3 regions of the Exiguobacterium sp. UBA5002 genome follow, and region 3 is predicted to be linked to each of the others. Evidence: riboswitches for the same ligand, from Rfam matches in the RefSeq annotation. Region 3 holds a riboswitch; each other region holds the start of a gene.
What was found. Region 3 has a riboswitch for lysine ahead of B4C70_RS13405 (aspartate kinase). Riboswitches for the same ligand answer to the same signal wherever they lie in the genome.
Positions count from the first base shown of each region.

Region 1: it holds a riboswitch for lysine, as region 3 does, so the genes downstream of both, B4C70_RS00820 (amino acid permease) here and B4C70_RS13405 (aspartate kinase) in region 3, are expected to answer to the same signal.
Region 2: it holds a riboswitch for lysine, as region 3 does, so the genes downstream of both, B4C70_RS14675 (Na+/H+ antiporter NhaC family protein) here and B4C70_RS13405 (aspartate kinase) in region 3, are expected to answer to the same signal.

Region 1 is NZ_DGYQ01000005.1:11,627-14,912, forward strand. Features, by position in the region: gene B4C70_RS00810 (GGDEF domain-containing protein) at 1-545, opposite strand, end outside; gene B4C70_RS00815 (MarR family winged helix-turn-helix transcriptional regulator) at 682-1,137, opposite strand; lysine riboswitch at 1,303-1,491, shown strand; gene B4C70_RS00820 (amino acid permease) at 1,623-3,104, shown strand; gene B4C70_RS00825 (hypothetical protein) at 3,185-3,286, shown strand, end outside.
Region 2 is NZ_DGYQ01000048.1:74,606-77,891, forward strand. Features, by position in the region: gene htpG (molecular chaperone HtpG) at 1-311, shown strand, start outside; gene B4C70_RS14675 (Na+/H+ antiporter NhaC family protein) at 377-1,960, opposite strand; lysine riboswitch at 2,072-2,250, opposite strand; gene B4C70_RS14680 (hypothetical protein) at 2,343-3,080, opposite strand; gene B4C70_RS14685 (heme oxygenase) at 3,203-3,286, opposite strand, start outside.
Region 3 is NZ_DGYQ01000045.1:44,061-47,346, forward strand. Features, by position in the region: gene argH (argininosuccinate lyase) at 1-1,101, shown strand, start outside; lysine riboswitch at 1,172-1,349, shown strand; gene B4C70_RS13405 (aspartate kinase) at 1,462-2,661, shown strand; gene B4C70_RS13410 (aspartate-semialdehyde dehydrogenase) at 2,675-3,286, shown strand, end outside.

The DNA.
Region 1 (3,286 bases), on a different contig from region 3:
TCCGTCAGCAGTCGAAAAGCAACAAAGCCAGCCAATAGATTAAAAAAGATATAAGCGATTGAAATTTTAAAGAATGTCGACCAGCTGTTTGTCAGGATATAGATGGCAGGTAACGAATAGAGAACACCAATTGACACCAATAATTGAAAATGGCGTGTCGAGACATGAACGAATCGACGTACGATTCCGATCGTCGTAATGATTAAGACGATAATCAGTGTGGACAGATAAAAACCCTCCATTTGATCGACGGGTGTCAAAAAGTAACGTGTCCCGATGATCATTATACCGGCGACGATGGCGCTCGGGAAACCACCGAATAGCATAGCGATCGCGACTGGGATGATTCGTAAATCCACACGGGCGACATCGATCTGAATGCCATTGAATATCAACAAAACTGCAATCAGACCACAGACACTTCCCAATATGAGGCGTGTACTCCAGCTGGAATTCAGCGAAATACGTGGTCGATTCCGAAATGGTAAGAATAAGAGAGTAGTCGTCGTGAACAGTAGACAAAAGTTAATGATGAATTGATTCATGATGGACAACAAATCCTCCCAACTCCCCAGCTAACAGATTTCCATATATATACTCCAGTATACTCATCTAGGTAACGGTTAGACAGAGGTAAATGTTTAGATAAAACATAAAAAACGGTAGAAAATCTACCGTTTTTTATGAAGACGAAGTGAGCGTATCCTCATCCATCGTCAGTAAAATCTTATCGAAGACGCGAATCATCGTTTCCAGTTCTTCTTCTGTTAAAGTTCCGAAGCGATCTTGTAAATAGTTTCTTCGGACGACCTCGAGTTCCCGAAAAGCACGCTCTCCGTCATCCGTCAAAGCAAGGACAATCGAGCGACGATCTTCCGTCGAGCGTGTCCGTGTGACATATCCTTGTTTATACAGCTTATCCGTCAAAGCAGTGACTTGACTCGTCGCGAGCTCAAATTGTTCCGCAAGAAGCGTCGGGCGCTGAGGACCATTTTCTGAAAGGCTTCGTAAGATGAAAAATTCACTCCGGGTCGCCGTTCCTTCAAATAGCCGGTTAAGTTCACGTCGCAGGGTACGAAGAATGACACGCATTTGTTCCTCGAGTCGATAAGTTAGCAAATCACGTTCCTGTGGCATGCAAGCAGCATCCTTTCTCTCAGTGGACTTCTACCATTTAGTGTACTAAACATATCGGATTTTTACCATCGACTACCCCAGATTCGAAAAAGGCAATTGACAATTTCGTGGCGTTTTGTGTAATATGGCGTAGTAATAACTAACTTAATTCAGTTCTCACTCAACCAGTGGGATGGAGGTTGCAGTTCTTAAGAGTACGGTTACGGATGTCGTCAAGCGACAGATGAGGTGACCTGAAAGGAAGAATTGCCGAAATCAATCATCGCTTTGAAGATGATCGATTGGGATTAGATCAAATAGGTCTAATACTGTCACAAGTCGGGTATCACCTACTTGTGGAGAGCTATCTTTCACGACGGTAGAATGAGGCGCATCCATTTTATTATGTTGCCTTCTCATCTTCCATCTGGAAGATGAGGGCGCTTTTTGTTTTTTCATTCAAAAAGTGTCCTCTCAAAAATTTATTAAAGAGAGAAGCGAACGAAATGAACAATCTAGATGTGAAACAAACAACAGATTCGACAGCAGAAGGATTAAAACGTGGATTACAAGCCCGTCATATGTCGATGATCGCCATCGGTGGAGCGATCGGAACAGGACTCTTCATTGCGTCCGGTGCTTCCGTCGCAGCAGCAGGACCAGGTGGGGCGCTCCTATCATATGCAATCGTTGGTCTGATGGTCTACTTCCTCATGACAAGTCTTGGTGAAATGGCAGCGTACATGCCGGTCGCCGGATCCTTCTCGACATATGGAACGAAATTCGTCGATCCATCATTCGGCTTTGCACTCGGCTGGAACTACTGGTACAACTGGGCAGTCACGATCGCAGTTGAACTCGTCGCAGCACAAATCGTCATGACGTACTGGTTCCCGGATGTTCCTGGATTTTATTTCAGTGCCTTATTCCTCTTACTCATGATCGGCTTGAACTACTTCTCCGTTAAAGGATTCGGGGAAGCGGAGTATTGGTTTGCGATGATTAAAGTCGTTACCGTCATCGTCTTCTTAGTCGTCGGTGTTGCGATGATTTTCGGTGTCTTTACATCGGAGCCACCGGTTGGCTTTAAAAACTTTGCTCTTGGCGATGCGCCGTTCGTCGGTGGGATTCCTGCCGTCATCGGAATCATTCTTGTTGCTGGATTCAGTTTCCAAGGAACGGAGCTCGTCGGGATTGCCGCGGGTGAGTCAGAAGACCCGAAAAAGAACGTTCCTAAAGCAGTCAAACAAGTTTTCTGGCGTATCTTACTTTTCTACGTCTTCGCGATTTTCGTCATCGGAATGCTCATTCCGTATACGAGTCCGAACTTGGTTTCGAATGACATTACGGACGTAGCGGTTAGTCCGTTTACGCTCGTCTTTGAAAAAGCAGGTCTTGCGTTCTCAGCAGCACTCATGAACGCTGTCATCTTGACGTCTGTTCTATCTGCCGGAAACTCAGGCATGTATGCTTCGACACGGATGCTGTATACACTTGCGCGCCAAGGCGATGCACCGAAGTTATTCGCGAAAGTCTCGAAAAACGGTGTGCCCCGTAACGCCTTGCTTGCAACAGGTGCAGTCGGTGCGCTCTGTTTCTTGACGTCGATGTTTGGTGGACAAGTCTACCTGTGGTTACTCAATGCTTCCGGGATGACAGGATTCATCGCATGGCTCGGGATTGCGATCAGTCACTATCGCTTCCGTAAAGGATTCGTTGCACAAGGTCACTCGTTGAAAGACTTACCATATGTTGCACCAGCGTTCCCGTTCGGTCCGCTGTTCGCATTCGGTCTTTGTTTCCTTGTCATCGTTGGTCAAAACTATGCCGCATTCCTCGCTGATCAAATCGATTGGGTCGGGATTGCTGCGACGTACGTCGGTATTCCATTGTTCCTTGCCTTCTGGTTAGGACATAAATTTAAAAACCGGACGTCGATCGTTCGTTATGACGAGATGGACTTCCCGGAACATCCACGTCAATCTTAATCAGTGAGCCACCTTCAAATGAAGGTGGCTTTTTAGATGTCGCTTCAAGTAAGATGAAAGAAAAACAGGAGGCGATCTTCGTGAATTACTGGTACCACTTTAAGCGTGCCTTCTTACCGATCGCATTATTGCTTGTGACGCTTGCCTTGTACCAAATGATCTATCGTTTGAATAACATCTGG
Region 2 (3,286 bases), on a different contig from region 3:
TCAAGGAAGTCAAAGCCTCAACACGTCTAAAATCGCATCCTGTCTGCTTTGCGACGGACGGCGCTGTCTCGATCGAGATGGAGAAAATTCTGAAGGCGATGCCGAATAATGAAGGGGTAGAAGCGGTCAAGATTCTTGAATTGAATCCGTCACACGCAGTGTTCGAGTCTCTTGAAACGGCGTATCAAAACGATCGTTCAAAATTCGAGCGCTATACAAAACTAATGTATCAACAAGCATTGCTTGTCGAAGGACTCCCACTCGAGGATCCAGTAGCGTTCGCGAATGATGTGTGTTTATTGATGGTGTGAAACGAATAGATATAAAAAAGGCATTGGATGCGCGCATCCAATGCCTTTTTTCGTAAAGTGTTTCATCAATCCGTTTGTAAATCCGAAGCGGTTTCGCCTTTTTTCGAGAGAACGTTCAAGACGACGACAAAGAGTACGAATGTGACAAGAGCTCCGATGAAACCGAAGACCGAAGACTCCGTGAAACCGATGACTAAATAACCGACTGCCGCAGTGACGGCACCGACTAGCGCATACGGTAATTGTGTCGTAACGTGATCGATATGATGGGATCCAGCCCCTGTCGAACTGAGGATCGTCGTATCGGAAATCGGTGAACAATGGTCACCGAAGACAGATCCAGCAAGAACAGCAGCAAGCGTCGGTAACAAGAGTGAAGCATCGACAGCCATGACGAGATCCGCACCGATTGGCAACATGATCCCGAATGTGCCCCAACTTGTTCCTGTCGAGAATGCCATCAAGCCGGCAATCAAGAATAATAAGAACGGCAAGTACGAAGCAGAAATCGAGTTGCTGATGAAGCTTGCGAGATAATCGCCTGTTTTCATATCACCGATAACAGCAATGATCGTCCAAGCAAATAACAGAATCACGACTGCTGGCCACATCGAACGCATACCAGCAACGATGCTTGCACGGTAATCGCGGCCCGGAATTTTCCGTCCGATCAGCATCAGGAAAGCAACGATTAAACTGATGACGACACCTGCGACGAGTGAACGTGTGACGTCTGTTGCCTCAAATGCTCCAATTAAAGTAAACGGGCGATTGTCGGCTGCAAGTGCCTGAGCACCTGTTCCGAGCAACGCACTGATCGTAGCAATGACGAGAACGACGATCGGAACGACGAGATCCCGGACTTTTCCGTTCGTATGTTCGTTGACCTCTTTTGCCATCCCCATCGGTGTTCCTTTTGACGCATCAAAAAGTTCACCATTCGCGGCACGGCGTTCATGCTGTTTCATCGGTCCGACAGAGACGCCAGAGTAAGCGATGTAAAGTGTTAAAAGTAACGCGAAAATCGCATAGAAGTTCATTGGAACGATCATCATGAAAGCACTAAACGCTGAGTAATCCGTAATCGAGTGCGTCGTTAAGATACCGGCGATGATGGAGATGATGAATGCGCCCCAACTCGAAAGCGGACTGATGACACAAACAGGCGCAGCTGTTGAGTCAATTAAATAGGCAAGCTTCGCACGTGAGACACCACGGCGATCCGTTAACGGACGACTGACGTTGCCGACAGCGAGACTGTTGAAGTAATCATCGATGAAAATCAAGATACCGAGTCCGAAGGCAACTAAGCGTGCACCACGCGCTGTCTTGACGTGAGTAGAAGCCCATTCACCGAAGGCACGAGCGCCACCTGATGTCTGAATGAGCGTGGAAAGGACGCCGAGCAATAACAAGAAGACAAGCAATAAGACGTTCCACTCGTTCAAGGCACCGTCTGCCCAAAAGAGACTGAAGATGTTCTTGCCGAGATAGGTTACCGTATCGATCGGGTTAAAACGGTGGAGTAACAGGGCACCGACGAGAATGCCGACACCTAACGAAAGAACGACCTTTCGGGTAAAGATGGCTAATAAGATAGCTAGTAAAGCAGGTACAAGGGCAATAATGGAATCTGAATAGTTGACCATGAAAAATATCCTCCTCTTTAATAAATAGCTTAAAGATGAGACCCCGCGGCACAAAAAAAGCAAGGGCACCGGCAACAAAGCCGACACCCTCGCTGGATGCGTCTTTCTTAGCCGAATTGGAGCGCTCCATACAATTGTTATGTATGGCAATCGATCGGGTGTTTCCCGAATCGACCAACGACGATATGCTCGACACATACTGTCATTTCGGCGATGTCACCTTTCCTGTAGTCGTCTTCGTTGTCATCCTCGGACCAAGTACTGATTGAAATCGCGCCTCTACCTCATCGATAGAATAGTCATATTCTGTTCTTATGGACACTTTATCATGTATTTCAGAAGCGATTCAACCATATATTCTGATAATTTAAGATAAAGTTGTTTATTCAGCAAAATGTTGAATGAGCTGTTTCATCAAATAGGCTTGGTTTTCCTCGAATTGTTTTTTTCGATGACCGTTCGCGCCAGATGGGTGGGGGAATCCGGAAAGAAGCTGATGCTGTTCGATTCGTCCATCATGAATCAATCCACGGACTTGCGTCTCGACGACCCGACCGAGTGGAATTAATAACGCTGTTTTTTGTAACTGATTGATCTCAGCGACGAAGTGTTCTTCCGCGTAGTGCCTCAATAAAGGGCTACGATTGATCTTCGGTTGATGACCCGAGTAATTTTTTTCGCGATAAAAGACGGGTTGCTTTAACAGCGACGTCGGATGTAACAATTCCTGGTGTTGATGAAATAAGCTAGCCGTTGTCTCAATTCCTAGTAATGCTGGAAGTTCGAGTGTATCAAGCATCTGGACGAGATTACGTCGCATCGTTCCGGCAAAGCTTGCTGTATATTTGACGAGGCGTGCCGTCTCTTCTAATGAAACACCATGATGAAGGGCATCCGTCGCTTCTTCGAAAGCGATTCGCATCTGTTCAAAACCTGGTGTGATCCCGATGATGACGACTTTTGCTTCAGTATTGACATATTCGCCAATCGGAGAGTAATAGACGGTCAGCTCGTTCTCCTGTTGCAATAAAAAATCGTCCGTCCATAATTCATCACGTCGTAACGTACGATCGTCAGGTAAGCTACGAATGGCTTGTTCAAATATAGTTAATGAATTCATGAAGGACCCTCTCTCTGTAATGGCACTATGATAACAAATAATACCATTTATGACAATTCGACCCTTTCATTATTTGTATATAGGTATATAAAAAAGGACTCGATACGAGTCCTTTTCGTGCATCATGCGCGTTCTTTGACCGAAGCGACTTCATATGTCAGAATCTCGCTGCCGAGCATTGGCGATTCTCCTGCCTCACTACTCGC
Region 3 (3,286 bases):
ACGGAACAGATTGGTCCGGTTGCAGGAAAACTGCATACGGCACGGAGCCGAAACGATCAAGTCGCAACGGATTTACATCTATGGATGGAACAACATGTTGAAGCGTTGACGACGGCATTACGCGAGCTCCAATCGGTCATCACGGAACAAGCGGAGCAACATATCGAGACGGTCATGCCAGGTTATACGCATTTGCAACGGGCACAACCAATCTCGCTTGCCCATCACTTGCTCGCTTATTTCTGGATGTTCGAACGTGATGTCGAACGGTTGACGGATAATCAAAAGCGGATCCGGAAATCACCGCTCGGGGCAGGCGCGCTCGCGGGGACGACATTCCCAATCGATCGTTTCCGTTCTGCCGAGTTGCTCGGTTTTGAGTCAATCTATCCGAACAGTCTCGACGCTGTCTCCGACCGCGATTTCGTCATCGAATACCTCGGGATCGCCTCTACCGTCATGATGCATCTCTCGCGTTTTTGTGAAGAAATCATCATCTGGGCATCGCAAGAATTTGGCTTCATCGAGTTGTCTGATGCTTTCTCGACAGGGTCGAGCATGATGCCACAGAAGAAAAATCCTGATTTCGCTGAATTGATTCGTGGGAAAACGGGGCGCGTCTACGGCAATCTGATGGGCTTCTTGACGACGATGAAGGCATTACCACTCGCTTACAACAAAGACATGCAAGAGGATAAGGAAGGGGTCTTCGATACAGCAGATACCGTTCTCCAATCCGTTCAAATCTTCACCGGAATGATTGAATCTGCGACGTTTAAGACCGAAGCGCTCAAGAAGGCGACAATGCAAGACTTCTCGAATGCAACGGAACTCGCCGACTACCTTGTAACGAAAGGCATACCGTTCCGGGAAGCGCATGAAATCGTCGGCAAAGCCGTCCTTTACTGTGTGCAGAACGGTTGTTTCCTGAAGGATTTGAACCTCGAGACGTATCAAACGTTCCATCCTGATATCACGGAAGACGTCTATCCGCTCCTCGATCCGGTTCAAGCAGTAGCACGCCGGACTAGCTACGGCGGGACAGGGTTTGCTGCCGTGTCGGAGCAACTCGAACTCGCGAAACAGCATCTTGCGAATTGACGAATTTTGAAAAAAAACAGTCAAATGACTGGATTTAACAAAAGATGTCTGCTATAACTGTAACTAACAACCGACAGATAGAGGCGCGGATGACATGAGTAGCATCATTCTTGAAGGCAAGCATGCCGAATGATGTGAAAGGGGAAGTCCGCCGAAGTGAACGAGAAGATGCTTCTTCTTGTTTGCTGGTACAACGGTTAAGATCCGTTGTACTGCCGAAACCGATGTTTCGGAGCGCTATCTTACGTAAAAGAACGAATGACTTTGTCTTCGTTTGTCCGATCGTGATAACGACGGGCCGTAGGAACGCTCCTACCGGCCCGTCGTTTTTTTCTGTATCGGGACAAAGGAGATAGGATTGTGACAACTGTACTTAAATTTGGTGGAAGCTCGGTTGCGACTGTCGAACAGATTCAGTCTATTGCGAATTATTTGAAGAGTCGCGCAGCCGAAGGTGAAAAACTCGTCGTCGTCGTTTCGGCGATGGGCAAGATGACAGATTCTTTGATCGCTCAGGCGCAAGCCATCACGGATCGCCCCGAGCGAAGAGAACTCGATCGACTGCTTGCCATCGGAGAAGAACAGACGATTTCATTACTCAGCATCGCCCTCAACTCACTCGGCGTCAAAGCGTTATCGCAAACAGGCGCTCAAGCGGGAATCAGTACGATGGGATTGCATACGAAAAGTAAGATCAAACAAATTGATGGAAATCTATTACGACAAAAACTCGAAACATATGATGTCGTCATCGTCGCTGGATTCCAAGGTGTCAACGAACTCGGTGATGTCACGACGCTCGGACGTGGTGGATCGGATACAACGGCTGTTGCCCTTGCGGCAGTCCTTGATAAACGGTGTGAAATCTACACGGATGTCGACGGTGTCTATACAGCTGATCCGCGAATCCATGCCGCCGCTCAACCGATTCCACATATCTCGTATGATGAGATGATGGAAATGAGCGCCCTCGGGTCGAAGGTCATGGAAATGCGAAGTGTCGAACTAGGAAAAAAATATGGCGTACACATCTTCGTCGGGAAAACACTTGAATCGAAAAGGGGAACATGGATCATGGAAGCGACGGAAACAATGGAACAAAAAGCGGTGACGAGTGTCAGTGTGACGAAGAACGTCTTGACGGTATCAATCAAACACGTACCGCAAACGAATGCAGCAGTAGCCGATATCTTCGAACTTTTATCCAATCGCCACGTCAACATCGACATGATCAGTCAAACGACGTTCGACAGTGACATTTTCTTATCGTTCTCATGTCCACTCGATGAGGAAGAGTTCCTCGATGAAGCATTGAAAGACATCATGGATCGCTTCACGACAGTCAAGGTCGATCGCCATAATCAACACGCGAAATTATCTGTCGTCGGAATCGGGATGCGGGATGCAACAGGTGTCGCTTCGAAATTGTTCGCAATCTTCCGAGCAGAGAACATTCCGTTCTATCAAGTTACGACTTCAGAAATCAGCATCTCATACACGATTGCACAAGCAGATATTGAACGGACGGTTGCAGCGATTGCAAACGCGTTCGAGTTATAAGGAGGAAAACAGAATGTATCATGTAGCCGTCATCGGAGCAACCGGCGCCGTCGGTCAAAAAATGTTACAAGTACTAGCCGAACTGGACTTCCCGGTCAGCCGCCTGTCCGCTTACGCTTCTGCTCGTTCAGCAGGGAACACGGTACAGTTCAAGGGAGAAGATATTACGATCCAAGCGCTGACGCCAAACATCACGGAAGACGGGATCGATGTCGCGTTGTTCGCAGCGGGCGGAACGATCAGTGAGCAATATGCCCCGTTACTAGCTGAAAACGGAACACTCGTCGTTGATAATTCAAGTGCCTTCCGGATGCAGGAGACGATTCCACTCGTCGTGCCAGAAGTCAATCCGCAAGCGATTCAAGCAACGGACCGCTTGATCGCAAATCCGAACTGTTCGACGATTCAATCCGTCGTCGCCTTAGCACCGCTCCAGTCACTGGGATTCGAGCGTGTCAACTATACGACGTATCAGGCCGTATCCGGTTCTGGTCAAAAAGGAATCGAGGATCTGGCACGTGGAGCACGCGGAGAAGAGCCCGTCAATTATCCGCATCCGATTCACGATAACATCTTGCCACATATCGATGTGTTCCTTGAGAACGGCTATACGAAAGAAGAGCAG